4 regions of the Ruegeria sp. YKSF57 genome follow, and region 4 is predicted to be linked to each of the others. Evidence: riboswitches for the same ligand, from Rfam matches in the RefSeq annotation. Region 4 holds a riboswitch; each other region holds the start of a gene.
What was found. A riboswitch is a leader RNA that binds a small molecule or an ion and turns the genes downstream of it on or off. The one in region 4 is predicted to bind cobalamin.
Positions count from the first base shown of each region.

Region 1: it holds a riboswitch for cobalamin, as region 4 does, so the genes downstream of both, AC2FLX_RS17385 (hypothetical protein) here and AC2FLX_RS12895 (CbtB domain-containing protein) in region 4, are expected to answer to the same signal.
Region 2: it holds a riboswitch for cobalamin, as region 4 does, so the genes downstream of both, AC2FLX_RS13870 (ABC transporter substrate-binding protein) here and AC2FLX_RS12895 (CbtB domain-containing protein) in region 4, are expected to answer to the same signal.
Region 3: it holds a riboswitch for cobalamin, as region 4 does, so the genes downstream of both, bluB (5,6-dimethylbenzimidazole synthase) here and AC2FLX_RS12895 (CbtB domain-containing protein) in region 4, are expected to answer to the same signal.

Region 1 is NZ_JBXWQW010000045.1:20,487-24,017, reverse strand. Features, by position in the region: gene AC2FLX_RS17405 (bifunctional 2',3'-cyclic-nucleotide 2'-phosphodiesterase/3'-nucleotidase) at 1-292, shown strand, start outside; RNA gene ffs (signal recognition particle sRNA small type) at 332-430, shown strand; gene AC2FLX_RS17395 (alpha/beta hydrolase family protein) at 459-1,415, opposite strand; gene AC2FLX_RS17390 (TetR/AcrR family transcriptional regulator) at 1,394-1,969, shown strand; cobalamin riboswitch at 2,033-2,238, shown strand; gene AC2FLX_RS17385 (hypothetical protein) at 2,328-2,732, shown strand; gene AC2FLX_RS17380 (protein-tyrosine phosphatase family protein) at 2,770-3,273, opposite strand; gene AC2FLX_RS17375 (DNA polymerase III subunit gamma/tau) at 3,442-3,531, shown strand, end outside.
Region 2 is NZ_JBXWQW010000030.1:18,195-21,725, reverse strand. Features, by position in the region: gene AC2FLX_RS13875 (Mur ligase family protein) at 1-1,591, shown strand, start outside; cobalamin riboswitch at 1,634-1,826, shown strand; gene AC2FLX_RS13870 (ABC transporter substrate-binding protein) at 1,976-2,986, shown strand; gene AC2FLX_RS13865 (FecCD family ABC transporter permease) at 2,983-3,531, shown strand, end outside.
Region 3 is NZ_JBXWQW010000021.1:12,001-15,531, forward strand. Features, by position in the region: gene AC2FLX_RS10505 (glycosyltransferase family 4 protein) at 1-940, shown strand, start outside; gene AC2FLX_RS10510 (aspartate-semialdehyde dehydrogenase) at 1,053-2,075, shown strand; cobalamin riboswitch at 2,151-2,329, shown strand; gene bluB (5,6-dimethylbenzimidazole synthase) at 2,374-3,141, shown strand; gene AC2FLX_RS10520 (carbonic anhydrase) at 3,186-3,531, opposite strand, start outside.
Region 4 is NZ_JBXWQW010000027.1:25,259-28,789, reverse strand. Features, by position in the region: gene AC2FLX_RS12905 (hypothetical protein) at 1-374, opposite strand, end outside; gene AC2FLX_RS12900 (CbtA family protein) at 441-1,133, opposite strand; gene AC2FLX_RS12895 (CbtB domain-containing protein) at 1,137-1,307, opposite strand; cobalamin riboswitch at 1,343-1,553, opposite strand; gene cobF (precorrin-6A synthase (deacetylating)) at 1,597-2,340, opposite strand; gene cobA (uroporphyrinogen-III C-methyltransferase) at 2,333-3,061, opposite strand; gene AC2FLX_RS12880 (cobyrinic acid a,c-diamide synthase CobB) at 3,058-3,531, opposite strand, start outside.

The DNA of each region.
Region 1 (3,531 bases), on a different contig from region 4:
CTATCGCGCCAATGGGGGGGGGCATTTTTCAGCTTTGGAGAACGCTAAAATCATCAGTATTCCTCGCCTACGCATTCAGCACATCTTGAAGGACTATGTTGAGGGGAGTCTTCCATCTGATCCGCTGCAAGCGACTCCGCATCCGTGGCGTTTCGTCAAGACGCGCAAGACCTCGGTCGTTCTGCAGACCGGTCCCGATGCCTTGCGCTATCTGGATGACCTTTCAGGATACCACCCGGTTGTTCTGGGCATCGATCCCGAAGGTTTCCTGCGGCTACGCCTATCCTTGTGACGGGTTGTCATCGCCAGTCATCTTGCCTATATCGAGCAACGAGAGGTTGGCGCGGGCGAGCGCCTCGCCAACCTGGTCAGGTCCGGAAGGAAGCAGCCACAACGAGTCCCGCTTGGGTCGATGTCCAACCTCTCACTTTCCCACTAATCATCTAGCGTAGACCAACCTAATCGGCGATGAGTGCGGGCCACACAACGGCATTCTTACGCGCAAACGCGCCCAGATGGCCAATTTGCTTCACTCCAAAATCCTGAGGCGTCAATTCACGCCGTCGCGCATCTTGCCCATAAAGTTCGGCCAATCGCCAAACGCATTTGGGCGGGATCACCTGATCGTCCGAAAACGCAATCATATCCACTGATGCGCCACTTCTTTTCCAGTCGGGTTTCGGTAAGGTCGTTCCGGCATCAGGCAGATAGCTTTTTGCGGATATGCACCATTTTCGCCATTGCCAATAGACCGGAGCAGGTAGATCTGCTCCGAACCCAACAAGACGCCCAGGCAAATACCCCAAACTCTTAACCAGCAGCGGAACATGCCCGAACCAAAACATTCTGGCGAGCGCTTGATAAGGCCAAGGGTGATCGCGATGTTGTACCAGCCCTGAACAGACACAGATCATTCTGTCGATTTCTTCGATGCCAGGCTGCAAAGGACCGAGCATCCCGCCAATCGAATGCCCGATGACCCAAAGCTTTGAATTTGGGAACCGACGACGCATTTCCGTCCGAGCCGCGGGCATGTCGACCAATGCCCAATCGGTCATGGATGACTTGGATTTCTTTAGGTTGCCGGTCAAAGAGTGGCCGAAATCCCGGTAATCGTACGTCAGACAAGCAATTCCGCGTTCTAAGGCCAGCCACGATGCGAAATGTCTGTAGTAGTCCCTCGGAACACCGGTCGCCCCATTGAGCACGACCGTAACTTCTGGCTTTTCTTTCGCATGAAAGAGGCGGGCAGACAGTTGGTAGTCGCCCGAGTGAATAAGAAGGTCTTCAGCTGACACCTGGTCCTGCATATTTAACTCCGCGCCCCCTAGACCGGTCGGTCTAGTCCTGATCTCTGGACCAATTGGTCCAGTGCTGTCAATAATCCACGCAAATGACTGAACGTCCTTTGCCAACAAAAGAGCGCCTGATTCGGGCTGCGGCCGACCTTTTCCAGAGGTCGGGCTATCACGGGGTCGGGCTGAACGAAGTTCTTTCCGTGGCTGACGCACCCAAAGGATCGCTGTATCACCATTTCCCGAATGGAAAGGCCGATCTGGCGCTTGCGGCCGCTACTTGGGCGTCCGATGCGATGCTTGGTCTTATTGCCGCGTCATTTGAGCCTGCGGAAGATTTCCAGTCCGGGGCCACAACTCTTTGCAACAAGATAGCGAAACTTTTCGACAAATCAGGTCAGTGGGATACCTGCCCGATTTCCGCTACTTTGTTCGAAGGGCCGGACAACAATATATTCCGCAACCATGCCTATCACTTGTACGAGGGTTGGATAACCGAAGTCGCACATCACGCAAGGCGACTTGGAGTGGCCGAGCCAGAATTCGCGGCAGATACTGTGTTCATACTGCTCCAGGGCGGGTGGCAGTTGGCCCGGGCAAGGCGATCTTCGGAGACCCTAAGAAACGTGCCTTGCCGCTTGAGCAAGATGTCGACGTCTAAACAAATTCAGTAAACCCGCCCGGCGCGACAAAGGTGCTTGAACCGCAGGATTCGTCTTGACCCAAAATTGTGCGCCCGCTAGCGATTAGGCGATGGTTTCCGGCCGCGTTCACGGTTGGAATGAAAAGGGAACACGGTACGGTTCTTCCAGAACCAATTCCGCGACTGCCCCCGCAACTGTAGGCGGCGAGCGAAGCCGAAATGCCACTGGTCCAAGGGCTGGGAAGGTCGGCAAAGCAGCGACCCGCAAGTCAGGAGACCTGCCATCGGAACTGAAACTCGAACTCGGGCGGGGTGTCCGGGACAGGGTCCGATAGCTGCTTGCTGTCCTTCCCGTCCGTTGTCCTCGTCACCAGCGCGGAGGGCGCGACATGATTTGGAAAACCGACAAGCACCTGTTCACGGCAACAGTGTGCCAGAAAACCGGTAAACCCTGCCCGGCATTGGCGCAAATGGGTAAAAAACTGGCACAGGCGATATCTGCGGCAAAGCCATTGACTGCAGATGACTTCGAGATCGACGGAAGCTGCGCACTTGAACATTGTGCCACTGGGTGCGATGCCAGATTCCGCGCCGATCATTCTCGCATTCGAGTATTCTGCGGTGTGAATGACGAGGCGGATAGCGAACGCCTGAACCAGATTGAAGACGCTCTATTGAACTCTTCTCGGACCGTTTTTCCCTCGGGTTGGATCAAGCAGATGCCCTGCGCGTTCCTCGAAGCAGTTCCGCAGGGCAACCGGGCGGCAGAAACCGCCTGCCACGCGCCACTTTGAAAGAACGCCAACGCAAAAAATAGCCCTCAGCCCGGCCTCAGGGCCGGTCTGCCACCATCTGCCCTTTCAGCGCCCAATCCATTTGGGGTTCGGTTTCGACGGCGCAGGGGCGAATGGCGCGTAGCCGTTTCAGCGCATCCGAAGGTCGTTCACCACATTCGACCATCAACCTCAGCGCAGCCATTCCCGATCTTCCGCAACCGCCACGACAGTGGATCAAAATCCGACCACCGCCCGCAAGTGCCTGCCGCGCAGACGCACTGGTCTCGGCCCATTTCGCCTGGACATGACTGGGCGGGATACCAAAATCTTCGATCGGCAAATGGACCCATCGGCAGGCGCGCGCCTGAATATCCAAGCCGAAACTGCGCGCGCCGTCTTGGATCATTTCGACCTCTGTCGTCATCGAAATCACTAGGCCCGGTTTCCAGTCGGCAATGGTGTCGAGGTCAGAAGGATAGTCTCCGCTCCGGCCCGGCATCTGGCAGATAGCCAATGTGCCTCCGCCCACCTGCAGCCCAAATATCACCAGTTGTGACACGATTAGCTCCCACACAACCAACACGCTGAAATCTGCATTCTCCAATCGATGCCTGAGTGTTTTACCCCGGCTTGCAAGCAATCCAAACCAAAATCGGACCTGCTGCTGTGGACGCGGGCATCGCGGCACACTACGCTGCGGTTTTAAGACGAATCCGGCAGAGCAGACATGACCGACACCGCACCCGCACCCTATCAGGTTCTTGCCCGAAAATATCGCCCCGAAACCTTTGCCGATCTGGTCGGTCAGGATTCGATG
Region 2 (3,531 bases), on a different contig from region 4:
TGATCTGGCGCAGCGTGTCACCGGCTTGTGGCAGGTGCATGCGCGCCGCGTGCTGGATGCGCTGGGCTGGCAGGATGAGGCGCTGGCGTGGCGGGCGTTCACCGGCGGCGTGAACCTGGCGATTTCCGCACCGATGGATCAGCTGTATTCGGCGGTTTTTGCGGCCCAGACCGCCTGGCATTTCTGTGCGGCGGAGTTGGCGGGGGCGGCGTCGGGCAATTTCGAGGCGATGGTTGCCGACCTCAGGGGCGTCATGGAGCGTGAGGCCAACCCGGCCCTGATCGCGCTGATCAAGGCGGCGGAGAAGCACGGCGTCGATATCCTGTGCGACGATGACGAGATCTCGCTGGGTCACGGCGCCGGCAGCCGGACATGGGCCTGGGATGCGTTGCCCTCGCCCGACGCGGTGGATTGGGGCGCGTTGCACAACATTCCCGTCGCTTTCATCACCGGCACCAACGGCAAGACCACGACGACCCGTCTGCTGGAGGCGATTGCCCGTACGTCGGGCCAGGTGGCGGGGCTGACCTCGACCGAGTTCGTGCGGGTGGGGGACGATATCCTGGACCGGGGCGACTATTCCGGGCCGGGCGGTGCACGGATGCTGTTGCGGGACCGTCGGCTTGAGATCGCCTGTCTTGAGGTGGCGCGCGGCGGCATCCTGCGCCGGGGGCTGCCGACCCGCGCGGCCTCGGCCGCGGTGGTGACGAATGTGGCCAACGATCATCTGGGCCAGTACGGCGTCAACACGGTGCCGGAACTGGCGCAGGCGAAGTTTGCCGTGCGCCGCGCGTTGAAGAAGGGCGGTGTTCTGGTCCTGAACGCGGATGATCCCTTTGTGCGGGACGAGGCGGAAACCACGCCGGGTGTGATCTGGTGGTTCTCGCTGGACCCGGAAAACGATCTTATCCGCCGCGCCCGCGAGCGGGGAGAGTGCTGTTCGTTCCTGCGTGGAGAAGAGATCGTGTTCTTCGATGGGCAGGCCGAGCAGGTCATTCAATCGGTTCGCGATGTGCCGCTGACCATGGGGGGTGCGGCGCGCTATAACATCCTGAACGCGATGGCGGCGCTGTGCCTTGCGCGTGCGATGGAGATCCCGGTTGAGGCCATTCGCGCCGGGCTGGCCGGGTTCAGGCCCGATGCCCGTGACAATCCGGGCCGGTGCAACGAGTTCGCCTTTAACGGCGCGCGGGTGTTTGTCGATTTTGCCCACAATCCACATTCGATTGCGGCCGTGTGCGAGGCGCTGGGCGGGCTGTCGGCAAAGCGGCGCTTCATCGTGCTGAGCCATGCGGGCGATCGGTCGGACCAGGATATCCGGGAGGTCACCAGAACGGCGCTGGGGTTTCAACCGGATGTGGTGGTCGCTGCCGAGTTGGAAGGGTATCTGCGGGGGCGTGAGCTGGGCGAGATTCCGGCGCTGATCCGGCAGACCGCCACGGAATGCGGGCTGCGGGAGGATCAGGTTCTGCGCGCGGCCTCGCCGGTCGAGGCCAGCAGGATGATCCTGGATCGGGTCGAGCCCGGTGATCTGGCGCTGTTGCTGGTTCTGTCAGAGCGCGATGCGGTGCTGAACCTTTTGCAGAGCTAGCCCGGGCGCGCGCAGAATTTTCTTGCCGCACCGTAAGGATTGCACTAAGCGCGCGGTACCGGTCCCGCAAGGGCTAAGAGGGAATCCGAGGTGCCGCGCGGCATCAACCGGAACTGCCCCCGCAACTGTAGGCGGCGAGCGCTGTCCGTTCGTGTCACTGGGCCTTTCAGGTCTGGGAAGACAGGACAGGCGACGACCCGTCAGTCAGGAGACCTGCCGGTAAAAACCGAAACACACCGGACGGGGTTGTCCGGGGAGGTTGCCAAAGGATCCTGCCGGGGGCCGTGCGCCGCCCTGCACCGACAGAAGACGAAATGCGTCTGTCGCTTTGGTCAATGCCCTTTCACCCGTTCTCCGGTCATTGACATATGGAGATCGATCATCATGGTTTTGCGTACCGGCCTTGTGGGCCTTTCCCTGTCTCTGTCGGCGGCAAGTGTGGCCGCCAGCGAAAGTTTTCCGCTGACCATCGAAAACTGCGGCCATTCGGTGACGTTCGAGGCGCCAGTGGCGTCGGCGGTCACGGTCGGTCAGGCCGCGACCGAGGTGCTTTATGCGCTGGGGCTGGGCGAGCAGGTTCTGGGAACCTCGGTCTGGTTCAACGAGGTTCTGCCCGAGTTTGCCGAGGTGAACGCCAAGGTGGAGCGTCTGGCCGACAACGACCCCAGCTTTGAAAGCGTGGTTGCCAGGCGGCCCGGTCTGGTGGCGGCGCAATATGAATGGCATGTCGGCCCCGAAGGCATCGTTGCCACGCGAGAACAGTTTCGCGAACTGGGCATTCCGACCTATGTGATGCCTGCCGATTGCGTCGGCAAGGACAACTCGGTCGGCAGCGACGGGACGCGGATCGAGATGTTCTCGACCGATACGCTGTATCAGGGGATCGAGGAACTGGCCGCTGTCTTTGGGGCGTCCGAGAAGGGTGCGGAACTGGTGGCGGACTACAGGGCGCGCGAGGCCGCAGCCATTGCCAGGGCGAAGGCGGTGGAACTTGACGACGTGTCCGCCGTGTTCTGGTTCTCGTCCCCGGAGATGGAAAGCGATCCGTTCGTGGCCGGGCAGAAAGGCGCGCCGGGATATATGATGAACGCGCTGGGCATCCGCAACGTCATCGAAACGGATGAGGAATGGCCGACGGTGGGCTGGGAAACCATTGCCAAGGCCAATCCGACTGTCATCGTGATCGCCAAGATGGACCGTCGCCGCTTTGCCGCCGATGACTATGAGAAAAAGCTGGAGTTTCTGCGCAACGACCCGGTGGCCAGCCGGATGGATGCGGTCAGGAACGACCGCATCGTCATCATGGACGCGCAGGCCATGGATGCCACCATACGCGCAATTCCGGCGCTGGAGGATCTGGCCGAGGAGTTGAGCAGCGGCGGTAACAGCCAGTGAGCGAGATCGCCGCAATCGCCCGGCATGTACTGGGGGCCGTGTGCCTTGCCGTGCCGGTGCTGGTTGCGGCGGTTCTGGCGGGCGCGATGATCGGGGAAACCGCGCTTGCGCCCGAGCTTGTGTTTTCAGTGCTGGCCAACAAGCTGGCCGGGGCGGGTCTGGCCGTCGATCCGATCGATCAGGGGATCGTGTGGAGTTACCGGTTGCCACGGGCGCTGGTCGCCGCGGCCTGCGGCGCGGGACTGGCCGTGGCGGGTGTGGTGCTGCAGGCGCTGCTGCGCAACGCGCTGGCCGATCCGTATATTCTGGGCATCTCTGCCGGGGCCTCGACCGGGGCGGTGGCGGTGACCATCGCCGGATTGGGCGGCGGCGCGTTGTCGCTGTCCTTTGGCGCGTTCAACGGTGCGCTGCTGGCTTTTGGGTTCGTTGCCATCCTGGCCCGTGCGGCGGGTGCGGGTGGCGGACGGGCGGCAACGGCGCAGATCGTTCTGGCGGGGATTGCGGGATCGCAGCTGTTCAACGCGATGACGGCCTTCATCATCGCC
Region 3 (3,531 bases), on a different contig from region 4:
GATCGGCATTGTCGCCACCGGCCCCGGATTGCCCGATGACATCCCGCATATACCGCTGGCAAAGGTACCGTTCCTGCCGCGCCGACCTCTCAGGGTCTGGCATGCACGGCGGAACACGGAAATGCTGTTGGGTCTGATCTTGCGGGGGGTGTTCCGGATGCGCCTGAAGCTGCTGTTCACCAGCGCCTCGCAGCGGCGGCACACGGGTTATACCAAGTGGCTGATCTCGAAGATGGACGCGGTGGTGGCGACCTCGCGCAAGACCGCCGGGTATCTGGACCGGGACGCGCGCGTGATCATGCACGGGATCAACCTGCAGGATTTCACCCCGCCCAAGGATCGCGCCGCCGTGCGGGCGCAACTGGGGCTGCCCGACGGGATATTGCTGGGCTGTTATGGCCGCATCCGGCACCAGAAAGGCACGGATGCCTTTGTCGATGCGATGATCGATCTGTGTGGGCGGTTCGACGATGTATCGGGCATTGTCATGGGCCGGGCGACCGAGCAGCACACCGGCTTTCTGAACGATCTGAAACAGAAGGTCGCAGACGCCGGGCTGGCCCACCGCATCCTGTTCAAGCCCGAGGTCACCGTGGACCGGATCGCGGAATGGTATCAGGTGCTGGACCTGTTCATCGCCCCCCAGCGATGGGAAGGGTTCGGCCTGACCCCGCTGGAGGCGATGGCCTGCGGTGTGCCGGTGGTGGCCACCGATGTGGGCGCGTTTTCCGAAATCGTGACCGACCCGTCGCTGGGCCGCGTCGTGGCCCCGAACAACATCCAGGCGCTGGCCGGCGCGGCGGCGGAGATGCTGGCGGACCGCGATTCTCTGGCCCGGTCCGGAGTGGCGGCCCGCACCCATGTAGAGACGCATTTTGATATCGAAGGCGAAGCAAATGCGCTGGTCGAGGTCTATGAGGGCCTTCTGGCCGGGGGCTGAGACACAGCGCCACGCCTCAAATTGACGTCAGGGACGCAAATACGCCGCCTGCCCCCTTTCTTCTGCGACAAAGGGTGCTATGAACGCGCGTCCTTAACTCAGGAGACAAGACATGGGCTATCGCGTCGTCGTCGTCGGCGCCACGGGCAACGTGGGCCGCGAAATGCTGAACATCCTGGCCGAGCGCCAGTTCCCCGTGGACGAAATTGCCGCTTTGGCAAGCCGTCGTTCGCTGGGCACCGAAGTCAGCTTTGGCGACAAGACGATCAAGACCCAGGACTTGGCCACCTTTGACTTTACCGGCTGGGACATGGCGCTGTTTGCCGTGGGTTCGGCCGCGACCAAGGATTACGCGCCCAAGGCGGCAGCGGCGGGCTGTGTCGTGATCGACAACTCGTCGCTCTATCGCTATGACCCGGACATTCCGCTGATCGTGCCGGAAGTGAACCCGCAGGCGATCCACGACTATTCCAAGAAGAATATCATCGCGAACCCCAACTGCTCGACCGCGCAGATGGTGGTTGCGCTGAAACCGCTGCATGACCGTGCCAGGATCAAGCGCGTCGTGGTGTCGACCTATCAGTCGGTGTCGGGAGCGGGCAAGGAAGGCATGGACGAGCTGTGGGATCAGACCAAGGCCGTCTACAACCCGATCACCGAGGTCGAGCCGAAGAAGTTCCAGAAGCAGATCGCCTTCAACGTCATTCCGCATATCGACGTCTTCATGGAGGATGGCTCGACCAAGGAAGAGTGGAAGATGGTCGCCGAAACCAAGAAAATCGTCGACCCCAAGATCAAGGTTACCGCGACCTGCGTCCGCGTTCCGGTCTTTGTCGGCCATTCCGAGGCGGTGAACATCGAGTTCGAGGAGTTCCTGGACGAAGACGAGGCGCGCGATATCCTGCGCGAGGCACCCGGCATCATGGTGATCGACAAGCGCGAGGCCGGTGGCTATGTCACCCCGGTGGAATGCGTCGGCGATTTCGCCACCTTCATCAGCCGCATTCGCCAGGATTCGACCATCGAGAACGGCATCAACCTGTGGTGCGTCAGCGACAACCTGCGCAAGGGCGCGGCGCTGAACGCGGTGCAGATCGCCGAGCTGCTGGGACGGGAAGTTCTGAAGAAGGGGTGAAGCTCCTTCGGATTGGGAATGTCAGGGGCGCGTAAACCGTGCCCCTTTTTCGTTGACCTGCCTGCGTGACCGAGTAATGTCCGGCCACCTTTCGGTGCCCGCCCGTGCGGGAGAATCGGGAACGCGGTGCAAACCCGCGACGTGCCCAACGCTGTAAGGGGGACTGTGCGGACATGAACCACTGGCCTTGGCCGGGAAGGGGTTCGCGCGGGAAGATCCCGAGTCAGAAGACCGGCCGGAAGGGATGGCGCAGCCTGCGTGGACGGCGGGCGGCGCGGGACCATCCAAGGGGACTCCGATGGCCATTACCACCGAACCGGCGCTGATGGCGCCCGACGCCTTTGACAAGGCGAGCCGCGAAGCGGTTTATCGAACTATCCTCAACCGCCGCGACACTCGCGGGGATTTCCTGCCGGACGCGATACCCGAAGACCGGTTGAGCCGTGTCCTTTTGGCGGCGCATCACGCGCCATCGGTGGGATTCATGCAGCCGTGGGATTTCCTGATCCTGCAGGACCGTGATATGCGCCGGCAGGTGCATGAGCTGTTTGCCAAGGCCCATGCTGAGGCCGCGCTGATGTTCCCGGTCGAGCAGCGCGACACTTATCGCAAGCTCAAGCTGGAAGGTATCCTCGAGGCGCCGATCAACATCTGCATCACTTGCGACCGCAGCCGCTCCGGGCCGGTGGTGATCGGTCGCACTCATATACCGGTGATGGACATGTTCTCGTCGGTCTGTGCGGTACAGAATTTCTGGCTGGCGGCACGAGCCGAGGGGCTGGGGGTGGGCTGGGTGTCGATCCTTGACAATGGCGCGCTGAAAGAGGTGCTGAACCTGCCTGCCGAGGTTGTACCCGTCGCATATCTTTGTGTCGGGCTGGTCCGTGGTTTTCACGACAGGCCGGAACTTGAAAAGGCCGGTTGGCTGCCGCGCCGCGCGATCACCGACCACGTGCACTTTGGTCAATGGGGGCAAACCGGCGGTGATGCAAAGCTGACCGGGCGCTTGCGCGCGGACCAGGCATCAATCGCAGACGGAACGTTCCTGTCGCGGCGGCTGGGCTGATTTCCAGAAGCGGTTCGGGCGCCGAAGGTCGGCGCCCGGGTCACTCAGACCGGTTCGAACTTTCCTTTCGCAGGATCATAGCTCTGCAATCCGCCTGCGCCGATGTCGGTCCACAGGCCGTGAATGCTGAGGCTTTTGGCCTCGACGGCGGAGGCGACGAACGGGAAGGTCATCAGGTTTTCCAGCGAGGCCACCACGGCCTGTTTCTCGAACTGGCGGGCCTGTTCGATGTTGTCCTTGAGATCGGCAACCAGATCGTATTTCGGTTTCAGGATATCCATCCAGCGCCCGACGAAGCTTTCCTTGGCCTCAAGCTGTGGCGCCTGCCCCTTGCACATGTCGATACAGCCCTGAACGCCACCGCATTGCGAATGGCCCAGCACGATCAGA
Region 4 (3,531 bases):
AATTCGTCGATATGCATCCACTCGCCATAAAGACGCGCCAGCTTGGCACCATTGACATAGACATGCGCATGGCCTTCGCCCGGCCTGTCCGCCAGCGAGGCATTTTCCGGGGAAAAGCGGAAATTCCGCGGAATGACATGCAGATTCCAACCGGCCATCGGATCTTTGGCAAGCATGACCTCAAGGCCCGGTGCGTCCGCGCCCGATGAAAAATTTACGGTTGTGGCATGATCATGTGAACCGGCTTCGCCGTGTTGGGCCGGGTCGCCGTGATCGTGGCCTTCAAATGTCACGCCATAACCCGCCGCCGTCACGAAACCTGCGCCAGCGCCAAAGATCAGGCCGATGCCGAAAAGTGCGAGAGATCGGAACATCTCGTATCCTTTTGATATAAATAATCCCGCCGGGCGTCTGGCCCGGCGGGATGCATCAGCAAACGATTACGCGTTGGCTTCGGCGCGTTTTCCTTCGGCCTGCCAGAAATATCCGGCAAACGTGCCCACCAGAACCCAGGCGGCCATACCGACACCAAAGGCGCGCGCCGCGAACAGGGCGCCCAGTTCGGTCGGAACCGGGCCGGTAAAGCTGTCGGGTTCGGGGGCTCCGATCAGGTGCGGCGCCAAAAGCAGCACGGTCGCGATCAGGTAGCTGATCAGATTGCCACCGAACGCGATCAGCCACATGGCGACACCTGCCGCTGCCACGGTTCCGGTCCACCAGATCTGGCGCGCGGTGATGTCGGAATAGGCCACACCGGGCACCTCAGGCGCCAAGGACAGTCCGGGCGCGAAGTGGAAAGTGATGAAGCCCGCCAACCCCCACAGGATGCCGGTGCGGGCATTGACCTCATGGCCCATCCGTTCTGCCATCGACATCAGGGCCACCAGCACCAGCGCATAGCCGGAATAGGTCAGCATGGTGAACACGATGCTCAGCCCATCGCGCATCAGGTCGAACCCCGGCAGATCCGGATGTGCCGAAACGGCGGCTGCTCCGAAATGCACCAATTCGCCGGACTCGTAGAGTTCAGCGTGAAGCAGGACGGGCTGCACAAATACGAGCTGCAGCAGGGCGGTGATCAGCCCTGCTGCAGCGCCAGCGAACAACGCGCTGGTCAGAATGCGACTGAACATGGGTCAGTGGCAGGGGAAGCCGGTTGAGTGGCGCACATCATGAGCGGCGTCGTGCAGGGCGGACGCCTGAACATGGCCGGTCAGGGTGATGATCCCCAGACCCAGAACAACAGCAAACAGAGCCGGAAGGAAGGCCGAACCGGCAGCAGATGCCTTGAGCGTTTTGGTCGTCATTTTAGTCCTCCTGAGCCGCCGCACCCGACGGCCGGTGTTTCGTTTCTTGCCTGGCAGGTCTCCTGGCTTGCGGGTCGGTGCCTCTGTTCGCCTTCCCCCCGGGACAGTTCCGGGAGTGGCTGGTTGAACAGAAGCTCACCGCTTACAGTCGCGGGGGCGGCTTTGGATTTGACCACCGGGATGGCCGCACCAAATTCCCTCTTAGCACCGGAATTCTCCGGCAGGACCAGACCCTTTCATTTAGCCGCGATGCAGTCGTTCGCGCAATTCCCATTTGCGACCCATTCGGTCATTTTTCGCGCCTGCGCAGCAAATAGATGTCCATGATCCAGCCATGATCGGCGCGTGCCCGGGCACGGGTTTCAAGAATCTTGTCCGCAACGTCCGCCAGAGGGCCTTTGACCAGGATTTCTTCCTTCATGCCCACATACGCGCCCCACCAAATGTCGAACGCCATCATATCAAGGCTTTGAAACGAGCATTCGCCGTCCAGCATGACCGCAACCTTGTCGGCACCGTCAGGCCAGCCCTCGTCCCGGAAGCGGCGGCCGGTCGTGACGACATAGGGCGCGCCGATGTCGTTGATCGGAATCGCATGGGCGGCCGTCAGTGCCTGCAGCGCGGTGATGCCGGGAATCACCCGTGTGACCGGCTGCGGGTCCAGCCGCGACGCAATTCGCAGCGAACTGTCATAAAGCGATGGATCACCCCAGATCAGCAGCGCCACCTGCCGGGCCTGCGGAAACCCGGCGATCGTCTCCTGCCAGCGCAGGGCGATAGCGTCATGCCATTCGTCCACGCCGCGTAAATAGCCGTTATCGGCGCGGCGCCTGGGGATATCGAAATAGGCGATCTGAGGTGCCGCGTCCGCCACTTGCGCGATGATCTCCTCCCGCAGTCCAGCCAGATCGGCCTTGTTCTCGCCCTTGCGGGGGATCAGGATCAGGTCCGCCGCCCGTATCGCGTTTGCCCCCTGGAACGTGACGTGATCGGGATTGCCGGTGCCGATACCGATCAGGTTCAGCTCATACATCCCCGAACTCCGCCAACGGGCCGTAAAGGATCAGGGCGGGGGCGGTGCCGACCTCTGATTTCAGTTGCTCCGCCAATGCTCCGATCGTTGCGCGTTGCAGTTTCTGGTCCGGCGTCGACACGGATTCGGCCATCAGCGCCGGGGTGTCGAGCGGCAGCCCGTGGTCATTCAGAGCCTCGACCAGCAATGGAAACGTGCGCTTGCCCATGAAAACGACGGTGGTCGCGCCAGCATCGGCCAAGGCAGGTAAATTCAGATCCTGAGGCAGCTTGCCGCTGACATCATGGCCGGTGACGAACTGCACCCGCCGTGCCGTCAGCCTGCGGGTCAGCGGAATGCCCGCCGCCGCCGCCGCCGCGATGGCCGACGGGATGCCGGGAATGATCTCATAGTCGATACCGGCCTCGCGCAGGGCGACGATTTCCTCCTCCAACCGACCGAACAGACCACCATCACCGGATTTCAGCCGTACGACACGCTGTCCGGTCTGGGCATAATCGACCAGCAGACGGCTGACATGGTCCTGCTTGGGCGAGGGGCGACCGGCGCGTTTGCCGACACCGACCAGATCGGCATCCTCGCGCGCGTGTGTCAGGATCGGACCGCTGCTCAGATCATCGAACAGCACCGCGTCGGCCTTGCCGAGCCGGTCCACCGCCTTGAGCGTCAAAAGTTCCGGATCGCCGGGACCGGAGCCGATGAAAGAGACAAAGCCGCTCATGTCGAAGCCTCCGCAATCAGGTGGAAAAAGGTGCCGGTAACGTTGCCGCGTACCGAGCCGGTTTGAGGGCCTTCGACCCCTTCAGCGTCAAAGACCTGCGCCAGCGGCGCGTCCGGTTGGTCGACAATCGACGAATAGTGAAACTCGTGCCCGCGCAACATTGCGCCCGCGCCATGTCCGGGTATCGGCGCAATCAGACGCGCCTTGCGGTATCCCAGATTGAACTTGCGTTTTTCATAAGACGTGACCAGACCCAACAGCCCGGCCATCTTGTGGCCTACCCCATCCTTGTCGATCAGTGCTTCGCCCAGGGCCATGTAACCGCCGCATTCACCGTGTACAGGCTTTGTCTCGGCATGTTTGCGCAGACCGGTCAGGAACGTGTCGGCTGTTGCCAGCTTGCCAGCATGCAATTCGGGATAACCACCCGGCAACCAGACCAGATCGGCATCCGCCGCCGGGGCCTCATC